3 regions of the Cellulosilyticum sp. WCF-2 genome follow, and region 1 is predicted to be linked to each of the others. Evidence: riboswitches for the same ligand, from Rfam matches in the RefSeq annotation. Region 1 holds a riboswitch; each other region holds the start of a gene.
The links. Region 1 has a riboswitch for S-adenosylmethionine ahead of EKH84_RS10475 (methionine ABC transporter ATP-binding protein). Riboswitches for the same ligand answer to the same signal wherever they lie in the genome.
Positions count from the first base shown of each region.

Region 2: linked by a shared signal. The riboswitch ahead of EKH84_RS03500 (ECF-type riboflavin transporter substrate-binding protein) and the one ahead of EKH84_RS10475 (methionine ABC transporter ATP-binding protein) in region 1 are both predicted to bind S-adenosylmethionine.
Region 3: linked by a shared signal. The riboswitch ahead of EKH84_RS05145 (CapA family protein) and the one ahead of EKH84_RS10475 (methionine ABC transporter ATP-binding protein) in region 1 are both predicted to bind S-adenosylmethionine.

Region 1 covers NZ_CP034675.1:2,342,711-2,350,928, reverse strand. Annotated here, with positions in the region: gene nadA (quinolinate synthase NadA) at 1-718, opposite strand, end outside; gene EKH84_RS10485 (MetQ/NlpA family ABC transporter substrate-binding protein) at 926-1,735, opposite strand; gene EKH84_RS10480 (methionine ABC transporter permease) at 1,764-2,423, opposite strand; gene EKH84_RS10475 (methionine ABC transporter ATP-binding protein) at 2,425-3,438, opposite strand; SAM riboswitch class I at 3,528-3,633, opposite strand; gene EKH84_RS10470 (deoxynucleoside kinase) at 3,688-4,341, opposite strand; gene EKH84_RS10465 (hypothetical protein) at 4,599-5,591, opposite strand; gene EKH84_RS10460 (DUF445 domain-containing protein) at 5,744-6,649, opposite strand; gene EKH84_RS10455 (N-acetylmuramoyl-L-alanine amidase family protein) at 6,890-8,218, opposite strand, start outside.
Region 2 covers NZ_CP034675.1:791,307-799,524, reverse strand. Annotated here, with positions in the region: gene recQ (DNA helicase RecQ) at 1-2,113, opposite strand, end outside; SAM riboswitch class I at 2,609-2,708, shown strand; gene EKH84_RS03500 (ECF-type riboflavin transporter substrate-binding protein) at 2,789-3,349, shown strand; gene EKH84_RS03495 (ABC transporter ATP-binding protein) at 3,496-5,211, shown strand; gene EKH84_RS03490 (energy-coupling factor transporter transmembrane component T family protein) at 5,199-6,029, shown strand; gene EKH84_RS03485 (radical SAM/SPASM domain-containing protein) at 6,407-7,765, opposite strand; gene EKH84_RS21865 (hypothetical protein) at 7,863-8,021, opposite strand; gene EKH84_RS03480 (hypothetical protein) at 8,074-8,218, opposite strand, start outside.
Region 3 covers NZ_CP034675.1:1,159,422-1,167,639, forward strand. Annotated here, with positions in the region: gene EKH84_RS05120 (hypothetical protein) at 1-291, opposite strand, end outside; gene EKH84_RS05125 (glycosyltransferase) at 580-1,782, shown strand; gene EKH84_RS05130 (M20 metallopeptidase family protein) at 1,940-3,124, shown strand; gene EKH84_RS05135 (helix-turn-helix domain-containing protein) at 3,393-4,316, shown strand; gene EKH84_RS05140 (Hsp20/alpha crystallin family protein) at 4,469-4,915, opposite strand; SAM riboswitch class I at 5,333-5,458, shown strand; gene EKH84_RS05145 (CapA family protein) at 5,596-6,936, shown strand; gene EKH84_RS05150 (methionine ABC transporter ATP-binding protein) at 6,956-7,981, shown strand; gene EKH84_RS05155 (methionine ABC transporter permease) at 7,959-8,218, shown strand, end outside.

The DNA of each region.
Region 1 (8,218 bases):
ATAGAATACCCATTTCAGTCCCAATAATAAATTTCTCAGCAGGGTCATGAGTAGCGTAATCAATAATACCTGAAGTGCTTCCTACATAATCTGCTAATTCTGTAATGACTTTAGGGCACTCAGGATGAACTAGAACCTTGGCCTCTGGTTGCGCAGCCATAGCAGTCTTTAAACTTTCTACTGTAATACTTGTATGTACATGACAAAAACCATCATTAAAAATGAAATTTTTTTCTGGTAATTGCTCAGCAATATAACGACCTAAATGTTCATCTGGTATAAAGAAAATATTTTTTTCGGGTAGCTGACCCACAATCTCTAAAGCATTAGAGGAAGTGACGATCACATCGGCTTCTGCTTTAATCTCTGTGGTTGAGTTAATATAGCATACAACCGCTAAATCTTTATAAGCCGCTCGCATTTCTCTAATCTTTTCTATTTCTATCATATGAGCCATTGGGCAATCAGCATGCTCCTCTGCCATAACTACCTGTTTATAAGGATTAAGAATCTTAGCACTTTCCCCCATAAATCTAACACCGCAAAAGATAATCAGTTGTTCTGGTCTATCCATGCATACTTTGCTTAAATAATAAGAATCTCCTACGTAATCTGCTATTTCTTGCACGGAATCATCTACATAATAATGTGCTACAATAAGTGCATTTTTTTGTTTTTTTAAAGACCTAATTTGCTCTATTGTATTAACTACATTCATTTTCTCGCCTCACTTATCAAGTTATACTTTATTTAATATAACATCATCCTCTTAAATAATCAATACATGTGTAAAGACACCTACTAAGTCATTTTGTTGAATTCAAATTTCTTCCTATTTAATGTTATTAATCTCATAGCATGGTACTAAATAAAAAAGAGCTGTTGTATTAACAAATAAAATTGCTAATACAACAGCTCTCTATCATTAATTTAAGCTTACCACTGAACCTTGGTACTTCTCTGCAATAAAGTCTTTTACTTCCTTGCTTCCTAAAGCTTCAATAAGTGCTTTAATATCTTCTCTATTTTCGTCGCCTTCACGTACAGCTAAAATATTAGCATAAGTTTGGGCCATTAAAGAATCTGCTGCCTCTTTTGCTAGAGCATCCTCTTCTACATTAAGTCCACCTTGAATAGCATAATTACCATTAATAACTGCAAAATCCACATCTTGAAGTGTACGTACAAGCTGAGCTGCTTCAATTTCTACTATTTCAATGTTACGAGGATTTGAAGTAATATCTGTTTTAGTTGCTGCTAAACCTGCTGACTCATCTACAGTAATGATACCTAAATCTTGAAGAAGCATTAAAGCTCTTGCCTCATTAGTTGTATCATTGGGTACCGCAATTTTAGCTCCATCTTTGATATCATCTATACTAGATGATTTTCCTGGATAAATGCCAAATGGCTCATAGTGGACAGCTGCTACTGATACAAGATGTGTACCATTCTTACTATTAAAATCATCTAAATAAGGTTTATGTTGAAAATAATTAGCATCTAATTCTTTATTTTCAAGTGTTAGGTTAGGCTGCACATAATCTGAAAACTCCTTAATTTCAAGATCATAGCCTTTTTCTTTCAAAATAGGTTTTGCTACTGCTAGAATCTCTGCGTGTGGTGATGTAGATGCTCCTACAACAATTTTATTACTTGCTTCACTTTTGCCACAACCTGCAAGAAGTGAAAGTGATAATACAGCTACCAAACTTAAAGTTAATAATTTTTTCATTTTATTTCCCCCTGGTTTTCATTAAGATTTATTTTCTTTTATCTTGCTTTGTTGCTATTTTCATACCTATACCTTGAATACATTGAACGATAATGACTAATAAGATTACCGTTACTAACATCACTTCTGTTTGATAACGATAAAAGCCATAACGAATGGCAATATCTCCAAGACCACCACCACTTGTAAAGCCAGCCATTGCTGAATAGCCTAAAATAGTTGTAGCTGTAATAGAAGCACCTATCCATAAAGAAGGTTTCGTTTCAGGTAACATCACTTTCCAGATAATTTGAAAAGGTGTAGCTCCCATAGAAAGAGCTGCTTCGATAATGCCGTGATCTAATTCTTTAATAGAAGACTCTACCATTCGCCCGATAAAAGGGGCTGCTGCTACAACTAAAGGTACAACAGTTGCTGTTGACCCTATAGTGGTTCCCACCACCCATCTTGTAAAAGGTTGAATAAAAATAAGTAGAATCAAGAAAGGTACTGAGCGTGTTATATTGACTATCACATTTAAAATGCTGTTAAGCCATTTACTAGGCAATAAATTTCCTTTTTCTGTAACAACTAAGGCTATACCCAAAGGTAAACCTATCATATAAGCTAATAAAGTAGAAAATAAGGTCATGTATAAGGTCTCGAATATCCCTATTGTAATGGTTTTAATCATTTCAACATCCCACATTTTACATAACCTCCTCTACAATTAGTTCTCTTTGTCTTAAGTAATCTAAGACACGCATTGCTTGACTTGTATCCTCTGGCAATTGAAGTACCATTTGTCCCATTGCTTTATCTCCTACCTGTTTCATATCTGCATAGATAATATTGACATGAGCCTTACACTCTAAAATCATACTTGCTATAGCTGGATCATAAGCTGAACTGCCATCAAAAATAATGCGTGCACATTTCGTGCCTATGTACTGACTAGGTGGCATGCCATTTGGATAAACGAGTTGCTGCCCTACTTGACTTTGAGGATGAGTGAACACTTCTTCTACTGTTCCAACCTCTACAATTTGACTATCTGCAATAATGGCAACATGAGAACAAATCTCCTCTACAACCTTCATTTCGTGGGTAATAATAACAATGGTAATACCAAACTTCTGATTAATTTCTTTTAGCAATGCTAAAATAGATTGAGTTGTACTTGGGTCTAAGGCCGATGTGGCTTCATCACATAAAAGCACCTTAGGATTAGTAGCTAATGCCCTAGCAATGGCTACTCTTTGCTTCTGCCCTCCTGAAAGCTGTGAAGGATATGATTTCGCTTTATCACTTAACCCAACTACCGCTAATAACTCTTTAGCTTTTTCTCTTGCTTCTTTTTTCTTCATACCTGCAATTTCTAATGGAAAACAAACATTATCTTCTGCTGTACGTTGCATCAACAAATTAAATTGTTGAAAAATCATACTCATAGACTGTCTGGCTTTCCTAAATTCTACCGCACTTAATGTACCTAAATCTTTTCCATCAAAGTATACTTTACCTTTGGTTGGCTCTTCTAGATAATTAATACATCTTACGAGGGTACTTTTTCCAGCGCCACTCATACCAATGATGCCATAAATGTCTCCTTTATAAATATCTAAGTTAACATCTTTTAATGCCGTGAATGTTCCTTGATCTACTGAATAGGTTTTACTTAAATTCTGTAAAGATATAATTGGCTGATTGAATACTTTCTCCATTTTTTCCTCCTTCTAGAAACAAAGTAAACCTCTCTTATTTTTAATGATCACTAAAAATAAGAGAGGTTTACTTTGCTTTGATTCATCCGCCCTTATCTTCCAGAACCTTAGGTTCTGCAGGAATTAGCACCTTTCACTTAAGTGTGGTTGCTGAGGTATCATAGGGCCTGTTCCCTCCACCTCTCTAGATAAGCTTTTCTATTGATACTTAGTATAATCATGTTAATTTGAAAAGTCAAGAAATAATTTCTATTTTTTTCTAATCATCTTTAATTTGCTTTCTACTAATGCTAATACTTCTAACGCATCTTCCCTGCGGCTTACTACATCATAGCGATCCATATCAATGACTACAACTTCACTGGCATGATAATGACTCATCACCCATTCATCATATCCTTCCCATAGTTGTCTATAATAAGCTTCAAGCTGTGCATCTAATTCATAGCTTCTACCACGTTTCATAATACGCGATAGCACTGTTTCAAATGATCCCTTTAAATAAATCATTAAATCAGGTGCTTTCTTAGGAAGTTCCTTTAACTCTTGCATCATATTATCTAACAAACGATCATACATTTGAAATTCTAAATCCGAGATTCTTCCTAGGTCATTATTAACTTTAGCAAAATACCAATCTTCATAAATACTACGATCAAGTACGTTATTATCATGATACAATGCACTTTTAATACTTCTAAAACGTGTATCTAAAAAATGTAATTGTAATAAAAAGGGATATCTTTTCTTTTCTATTTCTTCTTCACTTGAAGTATAAAAAAGAGGTAAAATTGGATTATTATCTACACTTTCATAAAATACTTCCGTTCCAAAATGCTCTCCTAAAAGCTCTGCAACACTGGTTTTTCCCAGACCTATCATCCCACCAACAACTAGCAACATTCTTCACCTATCCTTCTCACTTATCTCAAAACAACTTCTTCTATCATAAGTGTTTACATAATCATTGTCAATTGATTGATAGGCATGTTTCATTTGGACTTATTTTCATAACATTATAGACTTACTTTTAAAATCATAACCTTCTGCTATTGCTAAATCACCTATCACCTATTTACAATTCTTTATTATCTATTATCATGTGATTACATCAAAAAACTGTGTTTAAAAGCTCTCACTTTTAAACACAGTTTTCTATCTTACTTCCAATCTTTCAAAATGTTGATATTACTTGCTTCATAAACTGTATCACGCCTAAAGTTACCAGTTTCTTCATCATAAACACAATCAAATGTCATCATACCTGCTCCAGCTTTATACTGAACTAATACATGTACTCTTTCATAATCGTTATAATCTATATAAACTAAATATTCTAAGCCGCCTAATTGAATATAACTTTTTTCAAATAACGGATAAATATCATCACCTTTTTTGACAACTAAGGTCCAAACTTGGCCATCATCTAAAAAATAACTGCCATCATCCGTTATTTCTCCTTGACAGTAGACCTCAATGGTTTCATTGCTACCATCTAAATCAAAATCTACATCAAAACTACTAAAACGATTTAAACCTTCTAAATATGTAGCATCTTGAATAGGTGTAATCATTTCGCCTGAATGGGGCATCCCCATATCATCTGTTTCAAGCTTTAGATATTCAATACCTTCATGACCATTTTTCCCATCTTCAGCTATAACATAGTCAATACTTTTATTTTTGTAGGTCACTGTAATCATAATCTGCGGAATACCTTCTGGTCTTACAGCATACAGAAGTAGACCATAACCTTCTGGTGTTCCTTCTTTTGCATATAAGGTATCTTTTGCAATAAAGCGTTCACCTGTATACTCTACTTTGCTAATTGTAATTTTTGAACCGTTATATTTGGGTATAATCATTAGATTATCTTTTGTATCCATCTGTTTATAGGTTTCTACCTGAGGTAAGCTATTGATGGCTTCCTGATCTGGCGCATTAATAACTAGCCCTAGTTCAGTAATATTGTTATTATATTTTTCAAAAGCGCTATTATAGCTACTTTCTGTTGTTTCTGCTGTGGCGGTAGGTGACGGGCTTTCAATTTCCTGTGTTGGCTTTGGCCCATTCTCCCCATTACAACCTACTAAAAATGTACTTACAATTAAACTCATAATGAGAAAAACTGCCCATTTTCTTTGCTGTCTCATTGTCCATCTCCCTTCCTGTTATTGCGACTTTATATACTTCCTCTTATTGAATCTTACCACTAATCCTAGGTTTATTCAACACTATTCTAGTCAATATGCCTATCCCCTATGAAAATCAGCACTTTTTCTAATCATAAATAACTTTTTATCTCTTAGAAAAAACTCATTACACACCCCATAATACCACCAAGTAAAGCGCCTAACCATACTAGCCTATTAAGTTCTTTATTCATAATCTCAAGAATTAAATTTTCCATTTCTAAAGTATCAAATGCCATAATGCGTTCTTCTATCATCTGAGCTAAATCTAACTTTTCAAGAGCAGTACTAAGCCCATTCCTTACCAAACCTTCATAAGATTTAATGACTACTTTTTTGATGATGTCTCTATAGGGATCTAGCTTGGTTACCCAATCTCCCACCGAGGTTTCTTTCAGGTTATTACTTTCCTCCTCTACAGCTTGTCTTATAATTCCTTCTGCTTCATCTACAATCATTTGAGAAATAGCCGGTTCAATCTTATCACCTAGACTATCTAACATTTGGTCTTTTACTAGAAAACTCATAGGTCCTAATAAGTGGCTTAATGCACCACCTTTTAACGTTCCTATTAATTTATCTACAATAATCTTGCCTAGTTCCATATTAACAACCTTTGTGTAAATAAGAGAAGTGGCATTTTCTTCGGCTTCGCATAATAAAAAAATAGCCCTTTCTTTACCCAAAAATTCGTTTCCTATTTCTCCTAATTTTTTGTCATTAGCTTGGTACGTGTCAATATAGTAGTCTACCTTTTCTTCTAATCTCTCATATATTTCTGGTTTTAATAGTGCTTTTCTAAATACTTCTTCATTTAAAAGCTCTCTACTCACTACTCTTCCTATACTTTTGGCAAGACGTTTTTTTTCTTTTGGAATAACTCCTGGCGTAAAAGGTAGTGTATAACCTCCTATAGTAATTGGATTTAATGGTCTAAATAACATCTTAATGGCAATACCATTTGTAATATAACCAATAATAGCACCTACTAAAGGGCCTAACAAAAAGTTCCAGTTCATCTCTTTCTCATCCTTTCCCTATGTATCTTTCATAAGCCTGTTGATTCTAACTTATTTTCTTACTTATTTCTAGTATTTCCCTTTTATTTACGACTCATACTTTATTTATCAATTAGTTTGTTTATACCATAGATTTATTAAAATTTCATGAAAATAAAGTGTAAAATAAAAGAGAAAGTATTCCCTCTATAAAGAATACTTTCTCTTTTATTTACTAATCTAATTTAACACACTAGGATGCTACAAAAATCTAAAGCTCTCTACAATACTTTCATAAATAGCCTGGGCCCATTTGTTTGTAAAGGCCGTACTATTAAGCAAAGCTGCTTCTGCTGAGTTACTAATAAATCCTGTTTCAATCAGTATTGCTGGCATATTGCTTGTACGTAAAACATATAAGTCTGAACGTGCTTTAATCCCCCTATTAATCATGCCACATTTATTAACTAAAGCGTTTTGTACAATTTGAGCCACTTGTTTTCCTCTTGTATCTGTAGTACTAGGGAAGTACAGTGTTTCCGATCCTCTAATCGAAGCTGAAGCTGAATTATTATGAATACTTACAAATAAATCCGCCTCGATATCATTCGCTAAAGTTGTTCTAAATTGGAGCGTCGGATAAACATCTGTTTCTCTTGTCATATAAACTTTAATTTGTGAATCGGCCTCTAATAACTTATAAAGTGCCATGGCTTGCTTATAGTTAATCCCTTTTTCTGTTATACCATTACCTACTGCTCCACTATCAGAACCACCATGACCTGCATCTAACACAACAATTTGATTATACTTTTCCTTTGGTCTAACCATTTGTAATGAAATTTTCCCATCTGATTCATAGAAATTATACGCATATACCTTTTGGGTTACTACTGTGATTTTAGTTGTTCCATTAGTAGCAACTTGTATTTTATTAATTCTTGTATCATTAATAACCATGTTATTATTTTTGAGGACACTGCTATAATCTTTGCCAAGATCAAATACTAACGTCTTATTACGATAATCATCTGTAACTTTAATAGCATTCTTATTTAAGCCAGGTATGTTAAAAAGTTGAATGGTAGGCTTATCGCCTGATACATATACTAAACTGTCTGTAACCTCTTCTACTGGAGGCACTTCTGTATAAGCAGATAAAGTAAGCGTTGCTCCTTGATAATCGCTAGTTAACTGGTAATCCACTTTTCCCTTAAGCCAAATACTACCTTTAACTTGATTGTCTTCACCGTTAATAGTTACCTTGTCAATATAGCGGCCATTTAATTGTGTCCAATTAATAGCTGTCTCTATTGTTGTATGCGGAACTGTAAAGTTTAATAGATTTTCTTTTTCATTATAATCTAGAATAATTTGATCTTTACTTAAGCCTTTATAATATAAAGTATCTGCCCCATTCTTTTGCATATATTTAATTTGTTCAATCTTTTGATTACTAAGCTGAATCATAATGCTACTTCTATCTTCACTGAACCCTGCCTTTACTAAAGCGCCTGATTTTAAATCCAGTACAACACGCGTTGTATCAGTTGTAAATTGACTAGTTCTAATATTTTTAATATAAGTATT
Region 2 (8,218 bases), 1.6 Mb from region 1:
TAGCACCACACTCTTCAATAGCTTCTATAATTTGTTCCTCATATTCTGATGGTATAAACTGTGTAAAATCTATCGGCAATCCTTCTTGGACACATTTTATAAGATGATTTTCCACTGTCATCTGAGTAAGATTTCTTTCATCAGCTATTTCATGAATTCCCTTTCCCTGCATATAAAGCTCATAGGTTAATTTATGACTATCTCTAGGTGATGATTTCTTTGGTATGGTATTTCCATCTAAAGTAGCTTCTCCCTCCAGATTAGATAGTGGTTCGGAATGTTTCTTACTTAATGAAGCTAACGCTTTACTAATATCTATATTATTCTCATCTACATAAGTTTTAATAATGGCTATAAAGTCTTGGCCATATTTGTTTAACTTATGTTCTCCTACTCCTGATACTTGAAGAAGTGCTTCATCTGTTGTAGGATATCTACTGCTCATTTCCTTTAAAGTGGTGTCTGGAAATACCATAAACGGCTGAATATGCTGTTTATGAGCAATATCATATCGTACACTTCTAAGTTTCTCAAATAAAACTAGGTCTACCTTTGCATCTAATCCAGATCTACTTCTTACTGGTGTTGTTTCTTTGACTAAAATACGCTTAATGGTGACTGGCTTTTTTCCCTTTAATACTTCATAACTCGCTTCTGTAAGCTGGATAATAGGATATTGGGTGCCTACTAATTGTAAATAGCCCTCTGCTACTAAAAATGAGATTAATTCTTTAATTGTATCTTTTGGATAGTCCTTCATTACTCCATAAGTAGTAAGTTCATTAAATTTGAAGCTTTTGATTTTTTGAGTATTTGATCCCTTCAGTACATCTGCTACCTGAGTACTACCAAAACGTTCTTTCATTCGTTTAACGCAACTCAGGATTTTTTGTGCTTCTACTGTGATGTCCGATTCTTCCGTATCATTATTACAGCTACCACAATGATGACAATCTTCTTCTAGGGTTTGCTGACCAAAATAATTTAAAATATAGTTTCTAAGGCAACTTTCAGTATTACAGTAATCAACCATGCTATTTAACTTGTCATATTCTATTTGTCTGCCCAATCCATTAGCATTTTCAATTAAATAACGATTAGTCATAATATCTTGTGTACCAAAAAGTAAAATACACTGTGCTTCTTCTCCATCACGACCCGCACGACCTGCTTCTTGATAATAGCCTTCCATATTCTTAGGCATATTATAATGTAATACGAATCTTACATTGGGTTTATCTATCCCCATTCCGAAGGCATTAGTCGCAATCATCACTGATACTCTATCATATAAAAAGTCATCTTGATTGCTACTTCGCTCAGCTTCACTTAAACCCGCATGATATTTTGTACATGGTAAACCTAACCTAAGTAGTCTTTCATAGAGATCATCTACACCTTTTCTGGTTGCACAGTAAATCACACCACTTTCACCAACATGTTCTCTTAGATACATTTCAGTTTCGTGAAGTTTATTTTCTGGCTTTCTTACTTCAAAATAAAGGTTAGGTCTATCAAAACTACTGGTTAACTCAAATGGTTTATTGAGTTCTAAAAGCTTAATAATATCTTCTTTGACGAGGGGCGTCGCTGTTGCTGTAAAAGCGGCTACAATCGGTCTCTTAGGAAGAGCGTAAAGTATTTGACTAACTCTTCTATAACTAGGTCTGAAGTCATGTCCCCACTGACTCACACAATGGGCTTCATCCACTGCAACCATAGAAACAGGAACCTCCCTTATTAAATCCATAAAACTCTCAGTCTCTAGACGTTCTGGTGCTACATATAAAAGCTTGTATGCTCCCATTCTAGCATTGGCTCTAATTTCTCTAAATTCTTTTGTACTTAGAGTAGAATTAATAAGCTCTGCTTCAATGCCGTACTCTTTAAGTGTATCTACTTGATCTTTCATCAAAGAAATAAGAGGAGAAATAACAATAGTCACTCCATCCAATAAAAGTGCTGGTACTTGATAGCATATGGATTTCCCCCCACCAGTTGGCATAATCCCTAATGCATCTTTGCCTGATAAGATAGCCTGAATCAATTCTTCTTGCCCAGGTCTAAAGGCATCATAACCATAATATTTCTTTAGTATATTTAATGGATTCATTTTACTTTCTCCTTCTTTTCTCTATTTATTGTTTCGAAATACTCTACTCTCACCCATTCTTAACAGTATAATCCACGTCTCTGAATGTGCCATAATCTTAAATATAGCCTTGTTCTCTATTTATCCATTATAACCATAATGACGCACCACTTAAACATATAAACTTTTTCCCTCTATTTTATATTGTCCTATTCATTATTTACTAGCACCGGTGAATTGTACGGCCCTCCTAGATTAAATAAAACACTCATTTGACTACTTTATAAATTTTATTATAACGGTCACTTCTATTTTTAATCATTAAAATTCGCTGTATTGCTTGCTTCACAATTTATTTTATTACTTATTTTCACTATATAATAATTCAAAAATATTTTTCACTTAGAATTCTTGATGATTATTTTAAAGCTATTTCTATTTCTTTACTTTAATTCCATAATAATTCAATTGACACTAATCACTTTACATAATATTATATTTACATATGAATATACTTGCTTATCACGAGTGGCGGAGGGACTGGCCCTATGAAGCCCGGCAACCTGTATAATATCAAGGTGCCAAATCCAACAGTAAACAAACTGGAAGATGAGTATAGACCGGTCAAAGCCTGAGTTTATACTCAGGCTTTTTTGCGTTTAAAGGAAATCATCTATTTTAAAAACAGGAGACACAATGAAAAATAACAAAACACTTTCTATACGTACAATTGTAGCCATAGGAATTGGATCAGCAGTCTTTTTAATCTTAGGACGTTTTGCTTCTATTCCTACGGGGATTCCCAATACAGAAATTCAAACAGCTTATGCTTTTTTAGCATTAATGGCTGTGCTTTATGGCCCTCTAGCTGGTGCCTCTATCGGATTCATCGGACATACATTAAAGGATATTACAGCTTATGGGTCACCATGGTTTAGCTGGATTATTGCTTCAGCCGTAGTTGGACTCATTATTGGTTTTTCAGTTAAAGCCTTAAAACTTCAAGATGGCTATTTTGGTAAAAAACAACTCATCCTCTTTAATTTATTCCAAGTTATAGCAAATGGAATGGCTTGGGGGATTGTTGCTCCTACTTTAGATATACTCATTTATGCAGAACCAAGTAATAAGGTTTATATTCAAGGAGCAGTATCTGGAATCTCTAATATTATAACTATCGGCGTATTAGGTTCTATTTTATTAGCTTCTTATGCTAAAACTAGAATCCAAACCGGAAGTTTAAAACTTGAAGACTAATATAACTTGCGTTCTAAATGTCTATTACAACTTCAAAGCTGTTTACATTTAGAGCTCATTATCCAGAGGCTACAGTTTATAATATTGTATCTTGAAGATGATTAAATATTATGAGCGATAGTCAATAGATACAGAAAGGAACAACTATGAAAAAACCTGTTATTGAATTTAATAACTTTAGCTTTCAATATAGAGTACAATATGAACCTACTTTAAAAAACATTAACTTAACTATTTATGAAGGTGAAAAGGTACTCATCTTAGGTCCTTCTGGTTCAGGAAAAAGTACCTTAGGTGCTACTTTAAATGGCCTTATTCCTTTTAGAACAGAAGGTACATCAACTGGTAGTTTAAAAATCAATGGTAAAGAAACTGCCAATCTTAGCCTATTTGAACTTTCTCAAATGGTGGGGACGGTTCTTCAAGATCCTGATAGTCAGTTTATTGGACTTACTGTAGGCGAGGATATGGCCTTTAGCCTAGAAAATAAATGTATCGCACAAAATGAGCTGAAGACAAAAGTAAGTGAAGTAGCTTCTATTGTAGAGGTAGATGATTTTCTAAATGTGGCACCTCACTCTTTATCTGGCGGGCAAAAACAACGTGTTACTTTAGGCGGTACCCTTGTAAGTGATGCCGATATCTTGCTTTTTGATGAACCTTTAGCTAGCCTCGATCCAGCTACTGGTGAAAAGGCTATTGACCTAATTCATCAAGTACATGAGCAGACTGGTAAGACTATTATTATCATCGAACATCGTTTAGAAGATGTTTTACATCGACCTATAGACCGTATCATCGTTATGAACCAAGGTCATATTCTATTAGATACAACCCCAAATCGATTATTTAAAGAAGATACCCTTAAACAAAATGGTATTCGTGAACCACTCTATATTACAGCACTTAAGTATGCGGGATGTGATCTTAAAGCTTTTGATAAAGTTGAACCTTTAGATCAAATTAATCTTAAAGGATGTAAAGAAAAACTTGAAGCTTTTATGAATAATACATTAGAAATTAAAGACAAAGTTAATGATGATGTGCTACTTGAATTTGAAGAAGTTAACTTTAGCTATGATAGAAGTAAAGCTTTACTTAAGGATATTAACTTAAAACTTTATAAGGGTGAGATGCTAAGTATCGTAGGCAAAAATGGCGCTGGTAAGTCTACACTTTCAAAACTGATTTGTGGTTTTTATAAACCTACTAAAGGTAGACTACTCCTTAAAGGACAGGATATGAAACACTTAACCATTAAAGAACGCTGCGAATCTATCGGTGTTGTACTTCAAAATCCAAATCAAATGATTTCTAAACCAATGCTTTATGATGAAGTTGCACTTGCACTTCGTAATCAAGGTTTACCTGAAGCCGAAGTAAAAGCACGAGTTTATGAAACACTTAAAGTATGCGACCTCTATCAAATGCGTAACTGGCCTATTTCAGCACTGAGCTTTGGTCAAAAGAAACGTGTAACGATTGCTTCTATTTTAGTAAGTAAACCCGAAATTCTTATTTTAGATGAACCAACTGCCGGACAAGACTTTAAGCATTATACAGAGATGATGGAATTCTTGAAGTCACTTAATGATGAAGGCATTACAATCATCATGATTACTCATGATATGCATTTAATGTTAGAGTATACAGATCGTGCTATTGTTTTAGCCGATGGTGAAATTTTAGCTGATAATACTGTGACTCATGTGCTTACAACTTCAAACATCATTACACCAGCTCATCTTAAAGAGACTTCTTTATATTCACTTGCAGTTAAAGTAAAACTTGAAGACCCTAAAGCTTTTGTTCAAAGCTTTATTAAAGAAGATAGAAGGAGAAGAAATCTATGCCAAATGTAACGCTCGGATATCTTGAGGCAGATTCCCCTATTCACCGTTTAACTGGAGCTACTAAACTAATCTGTTTAATTTTTTGCTCCTTAACTGCTATGCTTACTTATGATACAAGAGTATTAGCTATGTTACTTATATTGAGCTTAATTTGCTTTAAAGTATCTCAGATTAAGTTTAAGGATGTGGCTTTTGTAGTTTACTTTATATTAGCCTTCCTTTTAATTAATAATATTGCTATTTTTATTTTTTCCCCTATGGAAGGTTGTAAGATTTATGGTAGTACTACAGTATTATTTAAAATAGTAGGGCCCTATACCGTAACTGTAGAGCAATTATTCTATCAGCTCAATGTAACACTTAAGTATTTTGCAGTTATTCCAATTGCTTTATTATTCATTGTAGCTACTCACCCAAGTGAATTTGCTGCTTCTTTAAATCGTATTGGAGTAAGCTATAAACTTTCTTATGCAGTAGCTATTGCCTTAAGATATATTCCAGATGTCCAAAGAGATTATAGAGAAATTGCTTTTGCAGCGCAAGCAAGAGGAATTGATCTATCTAGTAAAGAAAAACTAACAAAACGTATTAAAAATATGAGCACCATTTTGATTCCACTAATTTTTAGCAGCTTAGAACGTATTGAAACCATTAGTTGTGCTATGGAACTTCGTTCTTTTGGAACTCATAAGAAACGTACTTGGTATAGCAGTAGGCCTTTTGCTAAAAGAGATTATATTGCTATTGTAGGAGTCGTTCTACTATTTTTAGCTTCTTTATGGATTACTATGAAAAATGGTAGCCGCTTCTATAATCCTTTTGTATAAAATCATTAAAAGAATTTATTCAGAGGCATAATAGCTTCTCACTGACTATATAAATACAGGTTGCCTCAAGATTTTGAGGCAACCTGTATTGTGTTTTCTTTTATATTATCCACAATTTGTTTTGTTTTAATAAGTACTTATCCCCTTTTTCTTTAGTTTTCCACTGAATAACTTGCACTCACTGCTCCGCTTACAAAAACTATTATATATATCTTTTTGTAAGGTAAATTATAGAACAGCATTTTTTCTAACCTATTAAGTCCAATATATCCATTACAAAATGAATACAAAAGAAATGATACACCTTACTCCTCTAACTTTATATATCCTGTAAAGGTATTAATATTAAATAACCTTACTAGATATTTTCAAACTTGCTAAGCTAGGAGGTCATTTCTCCTTGCCTCTCTTTGTAGATCATTAAGCTTTATTATTATCTTCTCTAGCATTTGCCTATTTAACTCACATAAGCTTTCATCTAGTTCAAACGGGCTTCCATTAGTAATAGCATTCATACCTAAGCATGCAAAACATGCTGTATGTGCAAAGCACTTACTGCACTTCTCATTTTCTATTTTATTAAACTTTAAATATCTACTTATCATATATTCAAATTGTTGCTCATCTAATACATTCTCGTTATAAATAGATCCTCCCCACTCATCTTTCATATCTGTTAATACAGAACAGGGGTAAATATCACCATTGGTACTAACAGATAATGCATTAATTGCTGCATCACAAATATACTTAGATGGTGTCTTTTTAGTGAGTGACTCCAAAATACAATCTAAAAAAGTATACGATAGCCCCTCTCCTTTTTCCGAAAGCGCCTCATCAATAGCATCTAAAAATTCATCTAGATTATCTAACATTAACTCCTTAATAGGTTCCTTTTGATTACATCCCATGGGGACAATATGAATATCTACATCCCCAATCTGTTGCTTAATACTTCTTACAATATCCATAACCTTCATTTGATTTTCCTGATGATACTTATGATAGGTTACCTCTATACTTGCTGGCTGTGAAGTGTATTGTTGAAGCTTTCTAATATTGTCCATAACAACTTGAGCCGTACCTTCTCCATTAGCAAATACTCTTGCCACATCTTGTGCTTCTTTGGTGCCATCAAAACTAATAGTTACTTGGATATCATACTTGTTAATGAGTTCAATCAATTCATCTGTTACTTGTGTACCATTAGTAACCATTCCTAAATATGTTTTTTGCCCTGTCTTTTCATTTTTTTCATATACATACTCACATACATACCTGATAACTTCCATATTTTGAGTAGGTTCCCCTCCAAAAAGAGCCACTTTTTCAATGGTATCAAAATGATTAAAAAATATCTCTAATGCGCGATGTGCCGTCTCTTGCGTCATTATTTGTCTAGATGAATGGTATTTACCTCCATTTGCATAACAATATTTACATCTTAAATTACAATCGTTACTTATATTTAATGATAATTTTTCGAGGAATAGTTTTTTAGTACTATATTCATCAACTAAATAATCATTATCTCCCAAACACACTCGTATCTTTTCATTAAATGCATCATACTGGTCCCCACTTATCTCTAATCTAGAAATAATACTTTCCCTGCTCACCCCTTCTTCTACTGCATTAATAAAATCTTTCATGGTTCCATTCACAACAAAATACCTTAATGTTCTTGGAAAATATGCTATTGTGCATGAGTCTTCTTCTATATAATGGACCCTCATAAGCTACATCCTTTCTTTAAACCATAAATTAATAGGCAGTTTAGTTAAAGTATTTTTACTAAACTGCCTTACCATTAACCTCTATAGATTGTCTTTTTTAAATTCTTTTAATAGTTGGTGAAACTGCATAAAGTGCCATGATGGGTGGTCTTTTACTTATTACTTCTTTGATTACGTCAATAATAAAGAAACCTCCATCTAACTGCATTAACTCTTCATCTGTTAATGATTTAAGTACTTTTTCATCTTCTTTCATTTTATTTCCCTCCTTATATGTTTAAAAAAATTATTAACTGCTTTACTACTTATTATACCCTCTTAACAATGCCACTAAGCGGTGGAAATGTTATTATAGGTGGCTTTGTTGGAATTTTAGAAATTCCTCCAAGTCGAGGTGGTACTATAGTTAAGATATTTCCTCCGGAGATTTCTTGTAATTCTTTAATTACAATT
Region 3 (8,218 bases), 1.2 Mb from region 1:
TAACTTTTCTTCACAAAATAATCTTAGATTCTCAAAAGCTGACTCATTTTTGGTATACACATAATGTAGCATCATAAGACCCATAGATTCACTTAAAACCTCCTCACCAGAAGCATGATCATAGGATGGGGATGGGAGATGATAAGTGGTTTTGATACCGTAGTCGCTACGAAACATTTTTTTCTCTACAAATAGTTGAGTAGACTTTAGCTCAGAAGCTTGGGTATTAGAACAAGATGAGGTCACAACTAACATCATAGCAATAGAAAATAAAATTAGTTTTTTATGCATACGTTTTAATCCTTTAAATATTTATTTTTAATTAGGGTCATAATACTTATTTCCCAATAATATTTATTTTTCCTATATTACTTATTTATACTGTATTATTTGTCTCTACTATAATACTTATTTCGACATAAAATACTTAAAGCATAATAATGTGATTAAAAATAAGCAAATTTACTGGAAAATTATATATAAAAATGGTAAGTATTATTAAATTTAGCCAATAAAGGGCACACTATAGACGACTATTTAAAGTTAAATAGGTATGCTTAAGCGAAATGGAGATAACAAATGATTATACTGTTTTGGATATTAGAGTTAACCATTTTATACGATATTATTATTTCTTTTTTTTCTTTTAAAAAGAGAAATATACCAATTGAATATGTACTTAATCGGACTGCCACTTTTACTGTATTGATTGCTTGTCATAATGAGGAACAAGTCATAGTCGATAATTTATTGGCTTTATATAATAGTGATTATGATAGGCAGTTGTTCCATGTGGTTGTCATTGCAGATAACTGTACAGACAAAACAGAAATACTATGCCATCAGTTTAAAGAAAAAAATCCCGATTTTAATATGACAGTTGTACCTGTGAAAGGGGGAAGTAAGCCCAAGGCTTTAAATGCTGGCATTGACTATTTAAAGCAACATAACCTCTGGAATAATCAGTATATTGTTATACTAGATGCAGATAATAAGGTGAGTCCTCAGATGCTTACAGCCTTTAATTATTATCACCAAGAGTTTGATATACTTCAATGTAGGATATGTTCAGCCAATGATGAAAGTTTTGTTGCAAGAAGTTTTACGACTGCCTTTAATCGAACAACCTATGATAGACAAATTGCTAGAAATAACATAGGTTTATCAGCATCCCTCAGTGGCACAGGATTTAGTATTGATCAAAAGGTTTTTGACGAGGTTGACTTTCAGCATTGTACAACACTAACAGAGGACTTAGAATTTAGTGTACTGTCTATCTTAAAAGGATATAAAATCAAGTTTGTCGAAGAGCAGTATGTACTTAATCAACATCTTGATGGATGGGTTCCATCTATTGTTCAAAGAGTAAGATGGTGTAGAGGCCATATGCAAGTAAGTGTTAAGCTGACAGGAAAACTCATTAGAGAATGCATTAAAAAACCTAGCTTGCAACTAGTAGATACCTTTTTGTTTATTAATACCCCTATAAGAGTACTTTTATTTACAATAATTGGGATATATATATTGATTACTAAAACATATATATCCCTTTTGTTTATTAGTATAAGTATACTGATTTTTATCTATACTATTTTCTATACCATCTATTGTAATAAGTATGACATATCGTATATCCTTAATCAATTTCATTATGCGATATGTATGTACTTTGCCATTGTATATGGTACGCTTACTTATAAAAGTACAGTTTGGGTTAAAACAAAGCATAAAAAGATTACAGGTATTTCCAAAGCTCCAGAGAATACTTCTGACAAGATTTAGTGGAGTAAAATGAAATCATTTTTACCATAGAAATAAGGATAGAAGCTATTAAAGAGCGCTAAAATCATATATACTGAAAATATCATACTAAAAGAGACTGTTAAAAGCAAAAGAATAATAAGGAAATCTCATACAAATAAAAGGAAGAGAAAGAATGATGAATAAGTTTATTGAACAAGCTAAATTATTAAAAGATGACATAGTAAGTTATAGAAGAACCATTCATAGTGATCCTGAAGTGGGTGCAAAGTTGCCAAAGACAAAAGCATTTGTAATAGAGCAATTAAGAGCTATGGGATATGAACCGGAAGAGATATGTGAAAGTGGTATAGTGGCCACAATTAAGGGGAATAAACCAGGAAAGACTTTTTTGTTAAGGGCAGATATGGATGCACTACCAGTAACTGAAGAGACAGAATGTGACTTTAAGTCAACTAATGGTTATATGCATGCTTGTGGGCATGATATGCATACGGCTATGCTTTTAGGTGCTGCCAAATTACTTAGAGAGAATCAAGAGCAAATAGAAGGAACTGTAAAATTAGTATTTCAACCAGATGAAGAAGGCTTTACTGGAGCTAAGAAAATGATAGCGGCAGGCGTCCTTGAAAATCCAAAGGTAGATGCAGCCATGGCGATGCACGTTCACTCGGGCACACCTTCAAATGTCATATTATGTGGCTTAGGAACAAGTATAGCAGGATGTAATAGATTTAGAATTGTTGTAAAAGGAGCGGGCTGTCATGGGGCAATGCCTGAGCTAGGCGTGGATCCTATCAATATAGCTGCTCATATCTATCTATCTTTACAAGAAATTATAGCTAGAGAAGTATCAGCTACTCAATCAGCGGTTGTTACTATAGGAAAGTTTGTTGGAGGAGACGCAGCAAACATCATACCTGGCCAGGTTATTATGGAGGGTACTATTAGAAGTTTAGATAAAGAAATAGGCGAATTTATATTTAACAGAATGAATGAAATAGTAACTTCTACAGCTAAGATGTTTAGAGGCGAAGCAGAATTAATAGAACTATCTTCTGTACCACCACTAACTAATAATAATAACTTAGCACATGAAATAACAGACTATGTAAAGGACTTAGTAGGTGAAAAGTCAGTAGTATTATTTGAGTCAGGTGGTATGGGATCAGAAGATTTTGCTTCTTATTCATATGAAGTACCAAGTGTTTATATGATGTTAGGTGCTGGTTCAAAAGCCGAAAATGATTTATATGGTGAGCCTATGCATAGTGCAAAGGTTGTCTTTAATGAAGAAATATTACCTACGGGAGCTGCGATTCATGCCTATAGTGCCATCATGTGGTTAAAAAATAATAAGTAGTGAATAGAAATCAGCATTACACAAAGCAAAAGAAAGTCTTTTTGTTATATTTAAAAAGAAGCTGTAGAGTAAATCTACAGCTTTTTTATTATAATAAGACATTAAAAGTCCTATAAAAATGGAGTTAAATATGCGAAGAACAAAATCCTTATATGCTATAATGAGAATAGTCTTATTATAGAAAGCAGAAGTCTTGCATCAACTGATTTTTTTTGCAAGGTACTTTTTGAAAACTTGAGTTATACTGCTGTTAGAGGTGAAATTGGTGATGGAATGGTTAAGTAAGATGAATGATGCTTTGGATTACATAGAGTCAAATATAACAGGTAAAATTGATTATTGCGAAGTTGCCCGTGTTGCCTGTTGCTCTTTGACGCGATTTCAAAGAATGTTTACATTCATGACAGATTTAACAATAGGAGATTATGTGCGGTTTAGAAAAATGTCTCTTGCAGGTGAGGATATTAAAAATACTGATATAAAGGTAGTGGATTTAGCTAATAAGTACGGATATGAATCTCCAGAGGCATTTACGAGAGCTTTTCAAGCTTTTCATGGTATGCCGCCAACGATTGTCCGAAAGCTGGGAATAGCCAAAAAATATCAGCCAATCACTTTCCAAATCAAGTTTGACGGAGGTAGTATCATGACTGGTTCAAAATCATTAGTTCGTATTGAAGAATTAAATCATATGAAAGTAGTTTCCTTTCAAGTAAATTGTGACAGACCTGAAACTTTGGCATGGAATCAATTACGAGAGGGGGCTGTAAAAAATCTGAATGACTATGAAGCTAGGAGATATATAGGTTTTGTACCTAATGGACATCACCCAACAGGGGAAGAAAATGATTTTCATGAATATAAGGCTCAAATGGTTTTGCATGGGGAAGAAGGACTCAATACAACTTTGCTAGGCGCAAAGGTGAGTGATGCACCTAAAGGCCTATTTCTTGTGGGTGATGTGGTGTTGAATGAATTTAATGAAGATGGAACTTTAGATATAGGTTTATCCATGAAAAAATCATCACAGACTATATATGAGTGTATGTTGGATATGGGCGGCTATGATGTGGATTTTGACGGTCGAAATTATTTAGAAGAACATCTTTTTTCGAAGGAATGGTTTTTAGCTGACAATCCCTCGAAGGTACCAGTAGAATTTAAGTTTTGGCTTCCTATAAAAAAGAAATAGATTTTTCACCTTTTTTGAGTGAGTAAATTAAGAAATATTGTGATAGAGAGCTATCTAGCTCTCTATTTTTATTGTATAGGAAAGTCCTGCTTTCCTATACAATAAAAATAGACTGCTGCAATTTGGTGCAGTAGTCCTCTAAGTCTTAACTTTTATTGGATTTCAATTAATCGTTTTGCTTTGGGTACTTCTTCTTTTGGAATATTTATCTTTAATATACCCTCTTCTAGTTTAGCTGTAATGCCTTCTACTTTAACATCTTTTAAGCTAATCGCACGCTGCATAGAAGCAATGCGACGTTCTCGATGGATATATTGATCTTTTTCATCATTCATTTCTTCTTTTCGTTGTACGGCTATAATCAGTTGATCGTTCTGATAGTCGATGGCAATGTCTTCTTTTTTTACGCCTGGCATCTCTGCTTCAATAGCATAGCCATTAGCATCTTCTTTAATATCTACCTTAAAGGTGTCATACTTAAAATCCCTTAAGTTGAGAAGATCATTGTTAAAAAAGTCATCCATTACATGATAAAAGTCTACAAATCCGTTGTTGCTCCTTTGAACTGCTTGACGATTGAATGGTGTTAATCCAAACATATAAACTCCTCCTTTAAGAAACCTTTTTATAGTTTTGTTAGCACTCTCATTGGTCGAGTGCTAATTACACTTATAATATAGGCTTCTTAAATGTCATTGTCAAGTATTTTTTTAATATTTTCATAAAAATTTTGTATTTATAAAATATGCTTTCAAACCTTCATTCAAAAAGTAACTTATAGTGTCAGAAACAATCTATTACTAAAATACTAGGAATTAAAAATGTGGAAATTCATAGTTGTAAAAACCAAGTAAAATCAATACATGAGGTTCAAAAGCTTGAAAAATCAATATCTAGCTATAGGAAAAAACTATATTTTAAATATAAGCAATTTTATTGACAATATTCGACGAAGAATATATACTACAAAACATATTAAAACACTAAGAAATAAAAACACAGAAATAAAAAACTGTTTCTTATCGAGAGAGGCTGAGGGATAGGCCCTATGATGCCCAGCAACCGGACATTCCATAAGTGTACACGGTGCTAATTCCTACAAACGTAGAGTAATTAAAACTTTGAGTTTGAGAAGATAAGAAGGTGAGTTCTGCTTTATTTGAGCTACTTTCTTATCAATAAGAAAGTAGCTTTTGTATTTTATATAGTAAAACATATATAGGTTAGAACGATCTTCTACAGATGAAGGAGTTTCTAAAACAACAGGGAGGTGGAGTAAATGTCGCTAGCAGCTGAAAAATTAAAATATCGCTTATTAGGAGTAATCAAAGGCGATACTTATAGATATTCCCAAAATGTGCAGGGGGACTTTAGTAATTTGCAGCCAGGGGAGTTTGATTGGTGGAAATATAAGTATTACATAAAGCAGATTGAAAGAGCAGAGAAAGGTAGTCAAATTGAGGATTATTTTAAAAAGCAAGACCTTACATTTTCATTACCAGAGGCATTTGAGATAACAGGGAAATTTACTTTAACAGCGGGTGGAGACTTACTTTCAGGAGACCAGTTAACACCAGAGACAACCGAGCATTTCTGGGATGAGGTAGAAGACTTTTACTTTGATGGAGTAGACAGCATTTACGCTAATTTGGAAACGCCTATAGCTTCTTCTAAACCAGTTCAGAATGCACCAAGAAGTGTTAATAGTACGCCAGAGCTTAATGGAACACTAGGTATGTTTGAAAGATATTTACATGGTGGAAGAGGGATTAATTTTTTCTCTACAGCTAATAATCACTGTTTAAATCAAGGAGAATCAGGGCTTATTGAAACCTTAGAATTGATTGATAAAAAAGGCTGTAAACAGGTTGGGACAGCTAGAAGTATAGAGGAACAAAGAGACATTCCCATCATAGAAAAGCATGGGGTAAGGGTAGCATACTTAGCTTATACCTTTACTCTGAACGGTGATCAAGTGCCAGAGGGAAAGCCATATTTAGTAAACCATGTCAAGCTGAATAACCCGGGAGAAAAGCTAGATTTAGTGAAGGAACATGTACAAATTGCTAGGGAAAAGAATGCTGACATTGTAGTTGCCTGTCTCCATTGGAGCTTAGAATTTGAATCCTACCCTATTCAAAACATCATCGATATGGGACATCGGGTATTAGAGGAATGCGGCGTAGATATTATTATAGGCAATCATGCTCATGTCGTGCAGCCTATTGAAAAGTATAGCTTCATAGATCCAATACAAGGAGTTAGGAAAACAGGACTGATTGCTTATTCGTTAGGCAACCTGGTAGGAGATTTTAATACGTTGAATGCTTTACTTGGGATTCTAATAAAGATTGAATTGACTAAAGGAATCCATAAGGAAAAAGAAGTAACGGTGATAAGCGATTTAAAGGTATTTCCTTATTATATCTTTAAGCAATATGAAAAGGGAAAATATAAGGAAATTAAATTATTAGATTTCATTAAACTGATAAACAACATAGAAAAAGGACAACTTCCTTATGTGTTTACAAAGAAACAGCTCAAAGAAATTGCTCATTTAAAAAGACTATTTTTGAGGTTAATGCCAGAAGACAATGCAGGTATTCTAGAAAAAAACTAGGAAGAGGGGAGGAAAAAATATGATTAAATTAAGTCATATACATAAGACCTTTCATACAAAGGGTACAAAGGTTGAAGCACTAAAGGATATTAATTTAGAGATAGAACAAGGCGATATTTTCGGAGTAATTGGCTATAGTGGGGCAGGGAAAAGTACGCTCATTCGCATCATTAATTTACTAGAGAGGCCTGATGAAGGAGAAGTAGAGGTAGACGGCGCCATACTTACTCAAATGAATAAAAAAGAATTGTCTAGAGTGCGTAGTAATATCGGGATGATTTTTCAAGGCTTTAATTTAATGAACAGTATTAATGTTTATGACAATATTGCAGCGCCTCTTAAAAATTTAAAGTGGAATAAAAAAGAAATTGAAGAAAAGGTCAACAACTTACTAGAGTTAGTAGATCTAACAGATAAAAAATATGCTTATCCTAATCAGCTGAGTGGTGGGCAAAAGCAAAGAGTAGCTATTGCAAGGGCACTAAGCAGTGATCCAAAGATTCTGCTATGTGACGAAGCTACTTCCGCTCTAGACCCTACCACAACCAAATCTATTCTTCAGCTTCTAAAGGAAATTAGATATAAGCTGAATATTACCATTGTAATCATTACGCATCAGATGGAAGTAGTAAAAAGCATTTGTAACCGCATTGCCATTATGGAGAAGGGCGAAGTGATTGAAAGTGGAGATATTGTAGAAGTTTTTACTAGTCCTCAAAGTCAGGTAGCCAAAGACTTTGTTGCCCATTCTTCAGGAACCATCATTAACGAAGAAGATTTAACACAGTTTACAGGTATGGTATGCAAATTTAACTTTTATGGTGAAGTAGCTCATGAACCTATACTTTCAAAGTTAGAACGAGACTTTGATATTCAAGTTAATATCTTATTTGGGAATATTGAGCATCTTTATACAGGCATTGTAGGGAGCCTTATAGTTGAGCTTAGAGGTGATGATTGGCAGATACAAAAAGCGCTTGATTACTATAGAACATTGAATACAAAAGTGGAGGTGATTAAACATGCTACAGCAATTAATACCTAATGTAATTGAATACTCAGCAGAGCTAGGAAAGGCTTTTAATGAAACAATGATCATGATTTCTGTATCAGGTCTATTTGCTTCACTCATAGGCATTCCAGTAGGGGTCATGCTACTTGTTTTTTCAAAGGACCATATTTGTGACAACAAATTAGTTTATTCCATTGTTTCTAAGATTGTAAATACATTAAGGTCTATACCGTTTGTTGTACTTATAGCAGCTATCCCAGGACTTACTAG